DNA from 2 places in the Streptomyces sp. NPDC002566 genome. Region 2 is predicted to be linked to the other one. Evidence: predicted binding sites of a transcription regulator. Region 2 holds the regulator's gene; the other holds the start of a gene.
The links. The regulator HspR, encoded in region 2, represses chaperone genes until heat shock. The targets are predictions, from matches to a motif close to TTGAGNNNNNNNNNCTCAA.
Positions count from the first base shown of each region.

Region 1: lon (endopeptidase La) is a predicted target of HspR. The motif match lies at 2,298-2,316, and genes of this name have one in related genera.

Region 1 covers NZ_JBIARD010000004.1:126,657-133,049, forward strand. Annotated here, with positions in the region: gene lon (endopeptidase La) at 1-2,275, opposite strand, end outside; gene ACFYXA_RS17785 (DUF5954 family protein) at 2,447-3,466, shown strand; gene ACFYXA_RS17790 (RNA polymerase sigma factor) at 3,817-4,452, shown strand; gene ACFYXA_RS17795 (hypothetical protein) at 4,449-5,777, shown strand; gene ACFYXA_RS17800 (hypothetical protein) at 5,774-6,393, shown strand, end outside.
Region 2 covers NZ_JBIARD010000006.1:441,393-447,785, reverse strand. Annotated here, with positions in the region: gene ACFYXA_RS26180 (WhiB family transcriptional regulator) at 1-1,476, shown strand, start outside; gene ACFYXA_RS26175 (hypothetical protein) at 1,499-1,762, shown strand; gene ACFYXA_RS26170 (heat shock protein transcriptional repressor HspR) at 1,902-2,354, opposite strand; gene dnaJ (molecular chaperone DnaJ) at 2,360-3,538, opposite strand; gene grpE (nucleotide exchange factor GrpE) at 3,572-4,225, opposite strand; gene dnaK (molecular chaperone DnaK) at 4,222-6,072, opposite strand; gene ACFYXA_RS26150 (MraY family glycosyltransferase) at 6,168-6,393, opposite strand, start outside.

The sequences.
Region 1 (6,393 bases), on a different contig from region 2:
TGGGGATGATCACGGTGGTCACTCCCGCCCGGTGCGCGGCGAGCAGCTTCTGCTTCACACCGCCGATCGGCAGGACCCGCCCGGTCAGGGAGACCTCGCCGGTCATCGCCACGTCCGTGCGGACCAGCCGCCCCGACAGCAGCGACGCGAGGGCCGTCGTCATGGTGATGCCCGCGCTCGGGCCGTCCTTGGGGACCGCGCCCGCCGGGAAGTGGATGTGCGCGCCCCGGTCCTTCAGGTCGGCCACCGGCAGTTCCAGCTCGGCCCCGTGGCTGCGCAGGAAGCTCAGCGCGATCTGCGCCGACTCCTTCATCACGTCTCCCAGCTGTCCCGTCAGGGTCAGTCCCGCCGCGCCCGTCTCCGGGTCGGCGAGGGACGCCTCCACGTACAGCACGTCGCCGCCCGCGCCGGTGACCGCGAGGCCGGTCGCCACACCGGGCACCGCCGTCCGCCGCTCGGCCGGGTCCTGGGCGGACTCGGGCACATGGTGCGGCCGGCCGATGAGGCCGCGCAGGTCGCCCTCGGTGACGGTGAAGGGCAGTTCCCGCTCGCCCAGTTCGTGCTGGGCGGCGATCTTGCGCAGCAGCCGCGCAACGGACCGCTCCAGGTTGCGCACGCCCGCCTCGCGCGTGTACTCGCCGGCCAGCTTGCGCAGCGCGCTCTCGTCGAGGGTCACCTCGTCGGCGTCGAGGCCGGCCCGCTCCAGCTGGCGCGGGAGCAGGTGGTCACGCGCGATGACGACCTTCTCGTCCTCGGTGTAGCCGTCGAGGCGGACCAGCTCCATCCGGTCGAGCAGGGCCTCGGGGATGGCTTCGAGCACGTTGGCGGTGGCGAGGAACACCACGTCGCTGAGGTCGAGTTCGACCTCCAGGTAGTGGTCGCGGAAGGTGTGGTTCTGCGCCGGGTCCAGGACCTCGAGGAGGGCGGCGGCCGGGTCGCCCCGGAAGTCCGAGCCCACCTTGTCGATCTCGTCCAGCAGGACCACCGGGTTCATCGACCCGGCCTCCTTGATGGCGCGGACGATCCGGCCGGGCAGCGCGCCGACGTAGGTGCGCCGGTGGCCGCGGATCTCGGCCTCGTCCCGGACGCCGCCGAGGGCGACCCGGACGAACTCGCGCCCCATGGCGTGCGCGACGGACTCGCCGAGCGAGGTCTTGCCCACGCCGGGCGGGCCGACGAGCGCGAGGACGGCGCCCCCGCGCCGCCCGCCGACGACGCCGAGGCCGCGGTCGCCGCGCCGCTTGCGCACCGCGAGGTACTCGGTGATCCGCTCCTTCACGTCGTCCAGGCCGGCGTGCTCGGCGTCGAGGACGGCCCGGGCGCCCTGGATGTCGTAGGCGTCCTCGGTCCTCTTGCTCCAGGGGAGTTCGAGGACGGTGTCCAGCCAGGTGCGGATCCAGGAGCCCTCGGGCGACTGGTCGCTCGCCCGCTCCAGCTTGTCGACCTCCTTGAGGGCGGCCTCGCGGACCTTCTCGGGCAGGTCGGCGGCCTCCACGCGCGCGCGGTAGTCGTCGGACTCCTCGCCCTGCTCCTCGCCGTTCAGCTCGCGCAGCTCCTTGCGCACGGCTTCCAGCTGCCGCCGCAGGAGGAACTCGCGCTGCTGCTTGTCGACGCCCTCCTGGACGTCCTTGGCGATGGTCTCGGCGACGTCCTGCTCGGCGAGGTGGTCGCGCAGCTGGCGTACGGCCAGCTTCAGCCGGGCCACGGGGTCCGCGGTCTCCAGCAGCTCCACCTTCTGCTCGGTGGTGAGGAACGGCGAGTACCCGGAGTTGTCGGCGAGCGCGGAGACGTCGTCGATGGCCTGGACGCGGTCGACGACCTGCCAGGCGCCGCGCTTGCGCAGCCAGGCGGTGGCCAGGGCCTTGTACTCCTTGACCAGTTCCGTGACATGGCCGGGGAGCGGCTCGGGCGTCTGCTCGTCGATGCGGGTGCCCTCGACCCACAGCGCCGCCCCGGGGCCGGTGGTGCCGGCGCCGATGCGCACGCGGCCGCGGCCCCGGATCAGTGCGCCCGGGTCTCCGTCGGCCAGCCGGCCGACCTGTTCGACGGTGCCGAGCACGCCGGTGCTCGCGTAGGTCCCGTCGATGCGCGGCACCAGCAGGACCCTGGGCTTGCCGGGCTCGGACCGGGCGGCGGCCTGGGCGGCCTCCACCGCGGCGCGCACGTCGGCGTCGTTGAGGTCGAGCGGAACCACCATCCCGGGCAGCACCACTTCGTCGTCGAGCGGCAGCACGGGCAGGGTGAGCGGTGTGAACGCTGTGGACTCAGCAGCCATGATCTCCCCTTCGGCAGTCAAGTTGAGTTATGCCGACTCAATGCACGGCGGCCCCCGGATGTTCCCCCTACCGGCCCGCGTTCGCTGTGGGCGATCACCTCCCCCGCCTCCCCCGCCCCCATTTCCGGCGTTCCCGCCGAACCGGACCCGCCCCGACAGCACAATGCGCACATGACCGATGACTGGAAGCAACGGCTCGACGCCCTGCACGCGGAGCTGGTCCGCCGGGACGACCCCGTCGCCTGGGTGATGGAGGCGGACGCCGTGGAGGCGTCCCGGCGCTACCCGGACCTCGCCCCGCGCGGGCCCGTCTTCGGTGTCGCGGCGCAGGACACCTCCGCCGGCGACCCGCGCTGGCGGCTGCTCAAGCCGGTCGTGAACGGCACCCCGCAGCAGGCCCGTGACGGCCTCAACTCCCACCTGTGGTTCAAGGCGAAGGACGACACCGACGACCCGGCCGTCCGCCGGGAACTGCTGAGCGCGGTGCGGGTGCTGGAGCGGGAGCCGGCCGACGAGGTGACGGCGCTGGGCGTGCGCTACCGGGTCGTGCGCGGCGACGAGTTCGCGCGCATGGGGGACGACGGGCTGGAGCCGCCCCGCCCGACCGACCCGGAGCCGGCCGCGCCCCTGTGGGACGGCCGGGACGACACCCCCTCCCCCGACCTGGGGTTCGTCCTCGACCCGGCCCGCGACGAGGGGCCGATGGCGGGCGCCCTGCGGCTGGGGCTGCGGGACTTCGCCTACACGGGCTCCCGCTACCCGGCCGACGTGCGGGAGGGCTCCGCGCGCGCGGTGCTGACGCACCCCGACGTCGTCTGTCTTCCCGTCGGCTTCTCGGTGGCCGAGCACGACGGCACGGGCTGGACCCCGCACGGCGCCCTCATGGCCACCCCGCACGAGGCCCGCCGGCTGCTGCACGACGGGATGGCCCGCTTCTGGGCCCTGCTGTACGGCTTCGACGAGGCGAGGAAGGCCGTGTACGCGCGCGCGGCCGAGGCGTACCGGGCGGCGGGCCGCGCCGACGAGGCCCGTGTGGAGGACCGGCTGTTCCGGATCTGCAGGGTGGAGCGGATGGTCCGCATGGGCCCGGACGGCCCCGAGCCGCCCCGCTCGTCCGACCTCGACGACTACGGCCCGATGAAGCTGCACCCGACCCTGCACGAGGACGGGACGGTGGTGCACGACGACTGACGTCCGCCGGGACGGGACAAGAGCGGGCGTGCGCTGGGCGTCGGGGGGCGTGCGCGACGCGAGGGGTGGTGCGCGGGCGCGTGCGCGCCGGCCGAATGCTCCCACTGCCCGCACGCCGTTCCCCTCCGACCGCAACCTCATGTGCCTCGCGCATCGGTGTAGGTCGTGTGATGCCACGGGCGGCCGCCTCCGGGAACGCAACGGCCTTGACTGACGACCACGACCACCGCCGAGGGCGCATGACCGCTTGCCCCGGGTGCCGGTTCTGCACCGGCCCCCCGCTGCCACCTGAAGGTCCCTCCGCGGGCGAAGAACCGGAAGCCGCCGGCTCGGGCGACATTCCCGCCCCGGTGGAGGCACCCGCCCCGGGCGGTCCCTCCGACTGTGACGCCCGCCTGGTGCGGGCCATGGCGCAGGGCAGCACGGAGGCGCTCTCCGAGCTGTTCGCCCGTCACGCCGGCTTCCTGTTCACGTACCTCGTCAACCACGGCTTCCCGGTCGAGACGGCGGAGGACGCGGTGCAGGACGCGTTCCTGTCCGCGTGGCGGACGGCCTCCTGCTTCCGCGAGGGCAACGCCGCGGGCTGGCTGCTGCGGATCGCCGTGTGCCGTGCCGTCGACCTGGTGCGCGCCCGCGGGCGGTCCCGGGCGCTCGCCGCCCGTGCCGCCCGCGACGGCCTCGCCCCGGACGCCGCCGTGGCCCCGTCCGCGGAGGACTGCCTGCTCGCCTCCTCCGTGCGCTGGACCGACCTGGACGCCGCGCTGGCCGATCTGCCGGCGCGGCAACGCCTGGTCATGGAGCTGCGCTACGTCCACGAGCTCACCGTCGCCCAGACCGCCCGGCACCTCGACGTGCCCGAGGGCACGGTCAAGGCCCTGGCCCACCGCGGCCGGGAGGGGATGCGCACCCGGCTGCTGACGGGGACCGGGGAAGCGCCCCGGGACGCGGCCTCGCCCGACAGCGGTCACTGGGAGGGAGCGGAGTGACGACGACGAAGGAGGACGCGGCGACCCCGGCGTCCCGCACCGCTGCCGGCGGCGGCCGGCGTGATGTCGTACGCGTGCGTTTGGTGCGCGGGATCTGGCCCGTGGGCGCGGCCGTCCTCGCCGCGCTGCTGTGCCTCCTGGTCACCGACTCGTCCGGCCGGCTCGACGGCGACTGGTTCGGAGCGGCGCGGACCATCCATATGAGCCTGCTCCAGCTCACCCCTTTCGCCATGGCGATCGGCTGCTGGCACGGCGGCACGGAACCGCGGGCCGGCGCCGAATGGGTCGGGGACAGCGCCGCGCGCGGACCCTGGACCAGGGCCCTGCTGTCCCTCGCGCCGTCCCTGCTGTGGCCGACCGCCGTCCTCGGCCTGGGCATCGTGGGCATGCTGGCCGTGACCTGGCCGACCGCCACCGGAGGGCGTCCGCCGTTCGCGCCGGCGCTCCACGCGCTGCTCGTGCTGGCCGGCGCCACGGGCACGGCGCACATCCTGGGCGCGCTCCTGCCGCTGCGGATCGTGCCGCTGCTCGTGGGAGTGGCGGCCCTGTGGCCGCTCATGGTCTCCAACGGCGGTGACGTGCTCGGCTTCGATTTCCCCTCCGACCGGCCCTACGTCGGGCCCGAGGTGCCCGGGCACCCCTGGTCCGGCTGGACGGACGGGCTCGTCCCGGGCTGGCTGCCCTGGGTCACCCTGGGGGCGCTCGGGCTCTCGGCGGCGACGATCCTGGCGCTGCGGGCGAGACTGTGGGGGTCCGCCGTCTTCCTGGTCGCCTGTCTGCTGCCGCTCACCCTGCTCGATCCGCTGCGCATGGGCGCCGTCGGCGCGGGCGTCGGAACCATCGCCGTCCGCTGCTCCACCGGCGTGCCGGCGGTCTGCCTGTCCGACGACCGCGCGGCGCGGAAGGACGAGCTGACCGAGGTCGCCGCCCACTTCGGACGGCTCCTGGCCGGCGTGCGGGGCGCGCCCACGCACTTCCTGGGCACCGCCGAGACGCTGCTGGGCGACCTGCCGCAGGACGGCGCATGGGCGATCGAGGTTCCCCTCGACTCCACCCGCGAGCAGCGCTTCCGGGCCATCGCCCTGTACCTGGCGGGCACGCGGTGCTGCCGGCCCGACCCCGACCAGGCCATCGTCGACGCCGTCATCCAGTGGCTCCTGCCGGCCGAGTACCGGCAACGGCGGCTCGATCCGCTCGCCCGGGCCGTGATCTTCCGGCTCGACTCCATGTCGCCCGCCGACCGCGCCGACTGGCTGAGCCGGTACCTCGTGGCGATCCGGACCCAGGCCCGCCTCACCCCTGCGCCGATGGAGACCACGTCATGAGCGAACCCCGGATCGTCCCGCCCGCACCCGCCGAGCCCTGGGTGCTCTCGCAGCACCTGCCCGCCTCCTGGGTCGCCGCCTACGCCGAGGGCCGCCTCGCGCCCCGGCTGCGCGGACTGGCCGAGCCCCATCTGCTGCTCTGCCGCCGCTGCGCGGACGCGGTGGAGGCCGCCGTACGGCGGGGCGGGCACGCGGCCCGGCTCGACGCCCTGCACACGGCCCTGCTGAACCGCGTCACCGGCGGCCCGCCCCCGCTCCCCGCGCCGGACCCGCCCGCCGTTCCCCCGCCGGTACCGGCGCGCCCGCCCGCACGGCCCACCGTCTCCGCGTGGCTGCGGCTGCACCGGCCGCCGTGGCTCGCCGCCACCCAGGTGCTGCGGCTGCCCTGGCTCGTGGCCGTGGCCTGCGTGTCCGGGCTGGGCGTGCTGTTCGGGCATCTCAGCCACTCCCCCGCGCCCCGTCTGGCGTTGCTGTTCCTCGCCCCGGTGCTGCCGGTGCTGTGCGTGGCGGGCAGCTACGGGGGCCGGGCCGACCCGTTCGCCGAGGTCACCCGGACCACCCCGGCCGGCGGTCTGCGCATCCTGCTGGTGCGCACCACGCAGACGCTGGTGGTGTG
Region 2 (6,393 bases):
CCCGCGCGTCCACCGCGCGGGCCTGCACGGGGGGCTCACACGGGTCGCACAGCCGACGCCGCCCTGCCCTGCCAGCGCCGCCCGGACGTGTTCCAGCACCCGCTGCTGGAACCGTCGACCGACCTGCCCGACAGCTCACCCGCACTGCGCCGCCGGCACCTCGTCCTGTCCCGCACGGCCCGTGACCTGTGCGCTTCCTGCCCGCTGTGGGCCGAGTGCCTCCAGGACGCCGTCGTCCACGCCGAGCCGTACGGCTACGCGGCCGCGACCACGCTGGAGGACCGCCGCTGGATCCGCCGCACGCTCGGCATCGGCGACGCCGCGGGCGACCTCCCCACCCCGCCGGCGCCCGAGGACCGCGGAGCCGGCCCGGAAGCCGCAACCGGCACCGGGGACCCCTCCCGCCGACTGATGCGCCTGCGCTCGCGCACCACCGACCCGGCGGCCCGCCACCCATCCGAACACGGGTGGCCCGAAATCGACGCCATCCTCGACGCGTTCGACATCCGGCAGGAGCAACTGGCGGCGCAAAGAAGGGCGTTGCGTCGTACCCTGTCCGCAATTCCCACCCCGTTGCACGAGCACACCGGCACACAGCCGACGTATCGACCCGCCCCGCCCCCGTCACCACAACTCGAAAGCAGGACACAGGACATGGCAGCGGCCGAGTCCGGGCAACGGATCGCCTTCTCGTACGAGGATCCCGCCCAGGCCGTACGACAGACCCTGCTCGGCCCGCTGATCCGCTCCGCCCTGCCCGCCCTCACCAGTCTCGAACAGCTCGCCACGATGCTGACGAGCGTCCCCGGCGGGGACGTCACTCCCGAACTCCTCCGGGACGTCCGCGCCGTACGGCGCGCCGTGGCGGAGCTGGCCCCCTGCGACACGGCCGGCCCCGACGCCACCACGGAGGCCGCGCCCCTGCGCACTCTCACCGGCTCCGTCTCCGTCGAGCTCGCGGCCACCGACCCGGTGGCGGCGCTGCGCCGCGACTTCCTCGAGCCCCTCCTGCGCGAACTGGCCGCCTCCCTCACCAACATCGAGAAGGTCGCGACCATGCTGGCCGCCACCGAGGACGCCGACGGCCCGGGCCTTGAGCCCCTTCGTACGGCCCTGCGCGGCCTGCGCACCCACCTTCCGGCCGCCCCCGGCGTGCCGTCCGGCTCCCCCGGCCGGGTCGCGGCCGCCCCACCGCACCGCCGTCCGGCCACCGCGCCCAGCATCCGCGCCGCCGTGGAGACGGCCGTGGCCACCTTCCCCGGCCCGTTCTCCGCCCGGGACGTGCTGCGCGCCCTGCCGCCCGGCGTCTACGGCGACCCTTCGAAGACGATCAGCAACGTCCTCTCCTCCATGGTCAAGTCCGGTCGCCTGCGACGCCTCGCCCGGGGCACGTACGCTCGCACCGTCGCCGTCCCCGACCACGCTCTGCCCGACCCGGCCGCACGGCCCGGTCAGGACCAGGCGAAGAGCGCCTGAGCCGGAAGGAACCCGGAACCCGATGACCGAACCGACCACCCCGCCGCCGCCGCCGGCCACGGCGGACGCCCAGGTGCACGTCTTCTCCCCCAACGCCGGCCTGGTCGACGGCGTACCGGTCACCGCCCCGCCCTACGGCGACATCCAGGAGGTCATTCTCTCGATCCTCCAGCAACGCGCCCAGCAGCTGGGTGCCCCCACCCCCGCCACCATCACCGACAACCGCTACGGCGGCGCCATCCGCCTCCTGATCCACCCGGACGGATCGACGGAACAACTCACCTGACGAGTCCGCCAGTTCGCCCGAGGATCGCCTACTCGACCAGCGTGAGAACGGCGGCAACGCCAGGGGGTTCCTCTCGGCGGTGTTCGACGCGCGCAAGCACAAACGAAAGGGCCGGGAGGCTTGTCGCCTCCCGGCCCTTTCAGTCGGTCTGTTGCTGGCGCTTCGGGCGCCACACCACCAGCGCGCTGGTCTGCTGTACCTCCTGGTACGGCACCAGGTCGCGGCGGTACGAGGCGTGTACCGCGGCCTCTCGTTGCTGCATGGCCGCCGCCGCGCCGTCCAGGGCCGACTGGAGTTCGGCCACCCGGGACTGCAGTGCGGCGACCTGGTTCTCCAGTTCGATGATCCGCTTGATGCCGGCCAGGTTGATGCCCTCGTCCTGCGACAACTGCTGCACAGTGCGCAGCAGTTCGATGTCGCGGGCCGAGTAGCGGCGGCCCCGGCCGGCGGTGCGGTCGGGGGAGACCAGGCCCAGGCGGTCGTACTGGCGCAGGGTCTGCGGGTGCAGGCCGGAGAGCTGGGCCGCTACCGAGATGACGTAGACCGGGGTCTCCTCGGTCAGCTCATACGGGTTGCGCCGACGGCCGTCCATGCCTCTCATGCTCCCTTCGCCGCCTCGAACAGCTCCGTCCGCGGATCCTCCTCCGCGGTCGCCTCGCGATACGCCTCCAGTGCGTCACGAGCCTTCCCCGACAGGTCCTTGGGAACACTCACCTCCACGGTGACCAGGAGGTCGCCGCGGGTGCCGTCCTTGCGGACCGCGCCCTTGCCCCGCGCGCGCATGGTGCGCCCGTTGGGCGTGCCGGGCGGCAGCTTCAGCGTCAGCGAAGGACCGCCCAGGGTGGGCACCTTGATCTCGCCGCCGAGCGCCGCCTCTGTGAACGTCACCGGCACGGTCACCGTCAGGTTGTCGTCCTTGCGGCCGAAGACCGGGTGGGAGCCGACGTGGACGGCGACGTACAGGTCACCCGCCGGGCCGCCGCGCTCGCCGGGGGCGCCCTTGCCGCGCAGCCGGATGCGCTGCCCGTCGGTGACGCCCGCGGGGATGCGGACCTGCATCGTGCGGGAGGACTTGGCGCGGCCGCTGCCCGAGCACTCCGTGCAGGGGTGCTCGGCGATCAGACCGCGGCCCTTGCAGTCCGGGCAGGGGTCGGTGAGGGAGAACCCGCCGCCCGAGCCGCGCGCCACCTGCCCGGTGCCCACGCAGGTCGGGCACACGCGCGGTGTGCCGTTCTTGTCGCCGGTGCCGGAGCAGGCCTTGCACGGGGACTGGGAGGTCATGCGCAACGGGACCGTCGCGCCCTCGATCGCCTCGGTGAAGCTGAGGGTGACCTCGGTGTCGATGTCCTGTCCGCGCCGGGGTTGCGTGCGCGTCCCCGCGGTGCCGCCGCGGTTGAACAGTCCCCCGAAGACGTCACCGAGCCCGCCGCCGAAGCCGCCGGCGCCTCCCCCTCCGCCCTGGGCGCCCCCGAAGAGGTCGCCCAGGTCGAAGTTGAAGCTGCCGCCGGCGGCGCCGGGACCCGGACGGAAGCCGCCGTTTCCGAAGAGGGCGTGTGCCTCGTCGTACTCCTTGCGCTTCTTGGGGTCGCCGAGGACGTCGTTCGCCTCGGAGATCTCCTTGAAGCGCTCCTCAGCCTTGACGTTTCCCTTGTTGGCGTCCGGGTGGAACTCGCGGGCGAGCTTCCGGTACGCCTTCTTGATCTCGGCCTCGGTGGCGTCCTTGGGGACGCCGAGGACCTTGTAGTAGTCCTTCTCGATGAAGTCCTTGGTGCTCATCCTCGACGCCCCTCCTTCCGTGTCGGTTCAAGCTCAGCCCTCGTCCGGGCCACCGCTCTCCTTGTCGTCGGACTTCTCGGCGTCCTCGGCCTTGACCGTCTGGGCGCCGGGCTGGGGTTCGGCCACCGCCACCCGCGCGGGGCGGATGGTGCGCTCGCCGATCCGGTACCCGGGCTGCAGAATCGCCACGCACGTCGTCTCGGTGACGTCCGGCGCGTAGCTGTGCATCAAGGCTTCGTGGATCGTCGGGTCGAAGGGCTCGCCCTCCTTGCCGAACTGCTGCAGGCCCATCTTCGCCGCGACGGTCTCCAGCGACTCGGCGACCGACTTGAAGCCGCCGACGAGTTCGCCGTGTTCCCGCGCGCGGCCGATGTCGTCGAGCACGGGCAGGAGCTCGGTCAGGAGGTTCGCGATGGCGATCTCCTTGACCGCGATCCGGTCGCGCTCGACCCGGCGGCGGTAGTTCTGGTACTCGGCCTGGAGGCGCTGGAGGTCCGCGGTGCGCTCGCCGAGCGCGGTGCGCACCTGGTCCAGCTGGGCCACCAGTCCGGCTGTCTGGTTCGCGTCCCCGGCCGGGGCCGTCCCCTCCGCGTCAGCGGTGGAGTCGGCCTTCGGCTCGGCGTCGTCGGGGGTGGCGCCGGAGGGGACGTCGGGCTTCTCGTCGAAGCCCGGGGTCTCCTCCGTCACGCGGCACCGTCCTTGCGCTCGTCGTCCACGATCTCGGCGTCGACGACGTCGTCGTCGGCGGCCTTGGCGCCCTCGCCCGCGGCACCCTCGGGGCCGCCCGCGCCCTGCGCGGCCTGGGCGTCGGCGTACATGGCCTGACCCAGCTTCTGCGAGACGGCGGCGACCTTCTCGGTGGCCGTGCGGATCTCGGCGGTGTCCTCGCCCTTGAGCTTCTCCTTCAGCTCGGCGACGGCGCCCTCGACCTCGGTCTTGATCTCGCCGGGAACCTTGTCCTCGTTGTCCTTGAGGAACTTCTCGGTCTGGTAGACCAGCTGCTCGCCCTGGTTGCGGGCCTCGGCGGCCTCGCGGCGGCGGTGGTCCTCCTCCGCGTACTGCTCGGCCTCCTGGCGCATGCGGTCGACCTCGTCCTTCGGCAGCGAGGAGCCGCCGGTGACGGTCATCTTCTGCTCCTTGCCCGTGCCGAGGTCCTTCGCGGTCACGTGCATGATGCCGTTGGCGTCGATGTCGAAGGACACCTCGATCTGCGGGACGCCGCGGGGCGCCGGCGGCAGACCGGTCAGCTCGAACATGCCGAGCTTCTTGTTGTACGCCGCGATCTCGCGCTCGCCCTGGTAGACCTGGATCTGCACGGACGGCTGGTTGTCCTCGGCCGTCGTGAAGATCTCGGAGCGCTTCGTCGGGATCGTGGTGTTGCGCTCGATGAGCTTGGTCATGATGCCGCCCTTGGTCTCGATGCCGAGGGACAGCGGGGTGACGTCGAGGAGCAGGACGTCCTTGACCTCGCCCTTGAGGACACCGGCCTGGAGCGAGGCGCCGATGGCGACGACCTCGTCCGGGTTCACGCCCTTGTTGGCCTCCTTGCCGCCGGTCAGCTCCTTGACGAGCTCGGCGACGGCGGGCATACGGGTGGAACCGCCGACGAGAACGACGTGGTCGATCTCGGAGAGGTTGATCCCGGCGTCCTTGATGACGTTGTGGAACGGCGTCTTGCAGCGCTCCAGCAGGTCCGCGGTCAGCTGCTGGAACTGGGCGCGGGTGAGCTTCTCGTCCAGGTGCAGCGGGCCCTCGGCGGACGCCGTGATGTAGGGCAGGTTGATCGAGGTCTCGGTGGACGAGGACAGCTCGATCTTCGCCTTCTCGGCGGCCTCACGCAGACGCTGCAGCGCCATCTTGTCCTTGGCGAGGTCCACGCCGTGGCCGGTCTTGAACTGCTGCACCAGGTAGTCGACGACGCGCTGGTCCCAGTCGTCGCCGCCGAGGTGATTGTCGCCGTTGGTGGCCTTCACCTCGACGACGCCGTCGCCGATCTCCAGGAGGGACACGTCGAAGGTGCCGCCACCGAGGTCGAAGACGAGGATCGTCTGGTCGTCCTTGTCGAGGCCGTACGCGAGCGCGGCCGCGGTGGGCTCGTTGACGATGCGCAGGACGTTCAGGCCCGCGATCTCGCCGGCCTCCTTGGTCGCCTGGCGCTCGGAGTCGTTGAAGTAGGCCGGGACGGTGATGACCGCGTCGGCCACCTTCTCGCCGAGGTAGGCCTCCGCGTCCCGCTTCAGCTTCTGCAGGATGAAGGCGGAGATCTGCTGCGGGTTGAAAGGCTTCCCGTCGAGCTCGATGGACCAGTCGGTGCCCATGTGGCGCTTCACCGAGCGGATGGTCCGGTCCACGTTCGTGACCGCCTGGCGCTTGGCGACCTCGCCGACCAGCACCTCGCCGTTCTTGGCGAAGGCGACGACGGACGGCGTGGTCCTGGCACCCTCGGCGTTGGTGATGACGGTGGGCTCGCCGCCCTCCAGAACGCTGACGACGGAGTTTGTCGTGCCCAGGTCGATGCCGACCGCACGTGCCATGGTGATCTTCCTCCAGCTGACTTGAGTGCAACGGACTCAAGTGTGCACGACGGTTCCCGTGCGGTCAACAGACATGAGTCGAGCTGACTCAACTCTTATCCGTTCCTTACACGCAAGGGGCCGCTGACCTGTGAGGAATCCATCCGCCGAGCCGCTCGGACGACCGTTTCGGCCGAGCTGCGAGGGGGACTCACAGCGGACACAGGTTGACGCCGCGGGCGCTGCCCGCCCCGCCCCGATGCCTCACCGGCGCGGCGCGCATCCACCTCACCGGCCCGGCGCACGTCGGCCTCCTCCGTACGGCGTACGACGCCCCGTCCC